Regions from separate parts of the Paenibacillus sp. DP01 genome, predicted to be linked through region 1. Evidence: riboswitches for the same ligand, from Rfam matches in the RefSeq annotation. Region 1 holds a riboswitch; the other holds the start of a gene.
The links. A riboswitch is a leader RNA that binds a small molecule or an ion and turns the genes downstream of it on or off. The one in region 1 is predicted to bind ZMP and ZTP.

Region 1 (2,202 bases):
GTGCTGACTGTTCTGGCCTTTGGTTTTTGCGGGGGAGCGATGGCGATGCTGGGGCTGTTACTGGGGCGCAAGGTCAGCCGCAATCTGGGGGATTATGGAGAAGCGGTGGGCGGTGCCGTTTTGCTGGCATTCGGCTTTATGTTTATGTTTTGATTTTAACGTAGACAGTGTAAAATAAATACAGGATTTGAGTAATCCTCTGTTTATATATTTTTTCAACATACGGGGGGTGAAGACGTTGAAGAATATCTTATTTGTATGCACAGGGAACACCTGTCGCAGTCCAATGGCTGAGGGGATGCTGCGTAAGTTGGCTGCTGAGCATGGACTGGAACTGGAAGTGCGTTCCGCTGGAGTAGCTGCGATGGATGGGGCGTCGATATCCCGGCATGCAGAGGCGGTTCTACGTGATCACGATATATCCGATCAGATCACTTCAACCCCTTTAAGCGACGGGCTTGCCGAGTGGGCACATCTGATCTTAACCTTGACGCAAGGACATAAACAGCATGTCATTCAACGGTTTCCACAAACGGCGGGCAAAGTATTTACGCTGAAGGAATATGTGGAGGACCGGGACGCAGTGCTGAATGACGTACAGGAGTTAGATGGTTTGTATGCATCACAGCAGTTGATGGCTTCACTTGGACAAGAGCTATCAGCGCAGGAACGTGAGCGAATGATTGAATTACATCAACGGATTCCGGGCTTCGATATCTCAGATCCGTTTGGCGGTTCGCGGGAGGACTACGATGTCACAGCTGCGGAAATCCGTGTAGCTTTGCATAAGTTGCTGGACAAGCTAAAGGGATCTTCCGAATAAAGTCGGTACCATTCCTCTATTTTGTACGGAATCTGTTGATTTTCGAAAGTTAATCCGTTAAGATAAGGTGGAAAAATGAGAATCCGATGTAACTGGCGACAAAAGTGGGATTAACCACGATGGAGCATCGGATATACGGCCGGTCGCCTGGGCAAAAGAGCAATTCCACATAGGTGTGGACTGCTCTTTTTTCGTATACGAGCTACAGCAGATCTTCTGTTGCCTTCTTGTTCTTCCATTTTTTCTGCTCGAAATCTGAAACATCGGCTATAATATAGTCAGATTGTGATCAGGAGAGAGTGTGTTGAACTTGGGGCATGGGACCATGCCTAGTCTCTGAGAGGCTGTTCAACCAAAGGAGGTTCCAATGGTAGAACAATTGGATCATGAGATTTCACTCGAAGCACAGACCGCTTCTGTCGTGCGGGAAATTGCAGAAGTGGCCAGTCTTAAAGCTGGTCGCCTGCTGGTTATTGGCGCAAGCACGAGTGAAGTGGCTGGAAGTCGGATCGGCACAGCAGGAGCGCTGGATGTGGCTCAGCAAGTGTTGTCTGGAGTAGAATCCGTTCGCAGAGAGTATGGCTTTGATGTGGCGTTTCAATGCTGTGAGCACTTGAACCGAGCACTGGTCGTTGAACGTTCTCTACTGGAGCGATTAGGCCTGATGGAGGTTGCGGCTGTTCCTGTTCGTACAGCAGGGGGCTCTATGGCTACCGTTGCCTATCGCTCTATGGACGATGCGTGTCTGGCGGCGAATGTGCAGGCTCATGCCGGGATAGACATCGGCGAAACGCTGATTGGCATGCATTTGCGCCCGATTGCCGTTCCGTTTCGCCCAAGCCTTCGCTGGATTGGTGAAGCACGTGTGACGGCCGCGTTCACTCGTCCTCCACTTATTGGCGGACAACGGGCAGTGTACAGTCTGGAACAAGAAGCCGGCGGAAACTGCGATTAGCATTTGGCATGTCGGCATGTTTGTACTGATCTTTTTTGCATTGATGATGAGGTACCCAACAGAGGAGCAGGCATTTGCTTGTATACCCAACAATTTGACCATGGAGAGGGAGTAATCAATCATGATGGAACATCTGCGTAAAAGTGACCCGGCAGTGATGGAAGCAATGGGGCTTGAACTGAAACGGCAACGCCACAATATCGAGCTGATCGCATCTGAGAATATCGTCAGTGAAGCAGTAATGGAAGCCATGGGCTCCGTGCTTACCAATAAATATGCTGAAGGTTATCCGAACAAACGCTACTATGGTGGCTGTGAGCATGTAGATATCGTCGAAGATATTGCACGTGACCGTGCGAAAGAACTATTTGGCGCCGAGCATGCGAACGTGCAGCCTCACTCTGGAGCGCAGGCTAACATGGCG
Region 2 (2,202 bases), 1.5 Mb from region 1:
TGCACATAGAACAGCCAGATTCCCAACATACCAGAGACAAAAAAGATAGGCGTCTGTACCAGAAGGAATGCCTGCCAACCAATAGCCCAGCACAACAGTGCATACAATGCAACAATGGATATATTCGTCACATAGGTGTTTATTTTTTCCTTACGTTTGGCTGTCTTGATATTAAACCGATAGGAAATCAAAAAAGTATAGATTGGACCTAGGCCGAACATAACCCAAGGATTTCGATATATACGATAGGCCAGCCGTGTCCATGTGGAAGCTGCTGTGTACTCTTCTACCGTGAGCACCCACATATCACCTGTGCCTCTTTTATCCAGATTACTGCTGGTTGCATGGTGGATCGCGTGACTATTTTTCCATTGGTGATAAGGGCAGAGCGTAATAATACCTGTAATCGTTCCCACAATATCGTTCAGCTTGCGACTTTTGAAAAAAGATTGATGACCACAATCGTGAAAAATAATAAACGTCCGTACCACAAACCCTGCCGCAATAATGGTAATGGGAAGCGTCAGCCAGTAAGAAACCGCCAGGCTAAGATAAGCGGCATACCACAATAAGATCAGCGGTCCCAAGGTATTGAACAGTTGCAGAACGCTGGATTTCGTGTTTATTTTCTCGTAGGGAGCCATATTTTTTTTCAATTGAGCTAACGGGAGTTGTGTCATACCCATTATGATCCTCCTTTAAAATGCAGCCCATACCTTAATCCTGTCAGGCGTACATGTTGATCTAAGCTCAGTATAAGGAGACCGCTGTATCTGCTGTAGTCATAAACGTCAGTTCGGGTATATGACATTTGTCATATAGACAACTAACCAAACCTGTTTGGCAAATGTTCACGGGTTTCTTTTTTGCTGTTATTTTGTTAAAATATAAGATATATAACGCTGTATGTGACTGGCGAAGTCAGTGGAATGAACCACGAGGGAGCATACAATCAAGCGTACCGTTCGCCTGGGAGAAGTATTTGCAGAGGATTCGTCTGTCTTGACGACCTTGTGCAAATACTTTTTTTCGTTTTCTAAGACCATGACACCCTGTTGATTCCATTATGCGATAAATTCAGAGGAGGCTCGGACTATGGCTATTATCATGAAATCCAAAGAAGCAGCTGAGCAAGTGTATGCAACGATCCGTTCCCAAGTAGAGCAAATGAAACAGCAAGGACACCGTCCCCATCTGGCAACCCTGTTGGTAGAGGGTGATCCGGCATCTGCATACTATGCACGGACCAAGCAAAAAATAGCAGAGAAGCTGGGCATCTCATTTCATCTCCATACTTTTAATCGTCATGTAAGCGAAGCCGAGCTTTTGCACCTGATCGGCACCCTAAATGATGCATCCCATGTACATGGCATTATGCTGGAACTCCCGCTTCCTCAACATCTTTCCGCCTCCGTTATTAAACAATCCATCGCCCCCTACAAGGATATTGATGGAATTACGCCTGATAACAAGCTGGCTACCGTTACGGGTGACGCAGGGCTATACCCCGCTACACCTCAAGCCTGTATTGAACTGCTCAAGCATTACGGCCACTCCTTGGCAGGCAAAAATGTCACGCTCGTCGGCATCGGACAGACGGTGGGACTTCCCCTTTTCCACATGCTGCAAAGAGAAAATGCCACCGTCACCGCCTGCCATGCAGGTACGCGTGATATTGCAGAGCATCTGAGCCATGCAGACATTGCCTTCGTCGCAGTCGGATGCCCTGATGTGATTACGCAGGATATGGTTCATCCAGGTCTGATTCTCGTGGATGCAGGAATTAATGAGACGCTGGAGGGTAAAATTGTGGGGGACGCTGCTCAGGACGTTGTAGAAAAGGTACATGCCATTTCTCCCGTTCCCGGTGGTGTGGGCACCCTAACGACCGCAATTTTGTACAAAAACTTGCTCAAAGCGATACATCTGCAACATTACTCCAGAGAGGTGGTTTATTCATGAGTGAACTGTCGTGGAACCAGTCCATCGGACATTTTCTGAAAGAAGCTGCAAGTGCAGCGCCTACCCCTGGTGGAGGAAGTGTATCCGCGCTGGCTGCGGCACTAGGCGCAGCGATGACCTCCATGACCGCCAACCTTTCTCAAGGAGAAAAATACACGCAATTCCGTGAACAAATGGTGCAAGTCATTAGCAGTATGGAAAGATTGTCTACGCATTGTGAGGAACTGATGGCCGCAGATA

Region 2: another riboswitch for ZMP and ZTP. It lies ahead of ACH59B_RS04700 (bifunctional 5,10-methylenetetrahydrofolate dehydrogenase/5,10-methenyltetrahydrofolate cyclohydrolase); the one in region 1 lies ahead of ACH59B_RS23230 (TIGR01440 family protein).

Annotation. Positions count from the first base shown of each region.
Region 1 covers NZ_CP173059.1:5,280,255-5,282,456, reverse strand. The annotation lists gene ACH59B_RS23240 (manganese efflux pump MntP family protein) at 1-153, shown strand, start outside; gene ACH59B_RS23235 (low molecular weight protein arginine phosphatase) at 239-823, shown strand; ZMP/ZTP riboswitch at 902-983, shown strand; gene ACH59B_RS23230 (TIGR01440 family protein) at 1,191-1,778, shown strand; gene glyA (serine hydroxymethyltransferase) at 1,900-2,202, shown strand, end outside.
Region 2 covers NZ_CP173059.1:1,037,589-1,039,790, reverse strand. The annotation lists gene ACH59B_RS04705 (fatty acid desaturase) at 1-686, opposite strand, end outside; ZMP/ZTP riboswitch at 899-982, shown strand; gene ACH59B_RS04700 (bifunctional 5,10-methylenetetrahydrofolate dehydrogenase/5,10-methenyltetrahydrofolate cyclohydrolase) at 1,096-1,962, shown strand; gene ACH59B_RS04695 (cyclodeaminase/cyclohydrolase family protein) at 1,959-2,202, shown strand, end outside.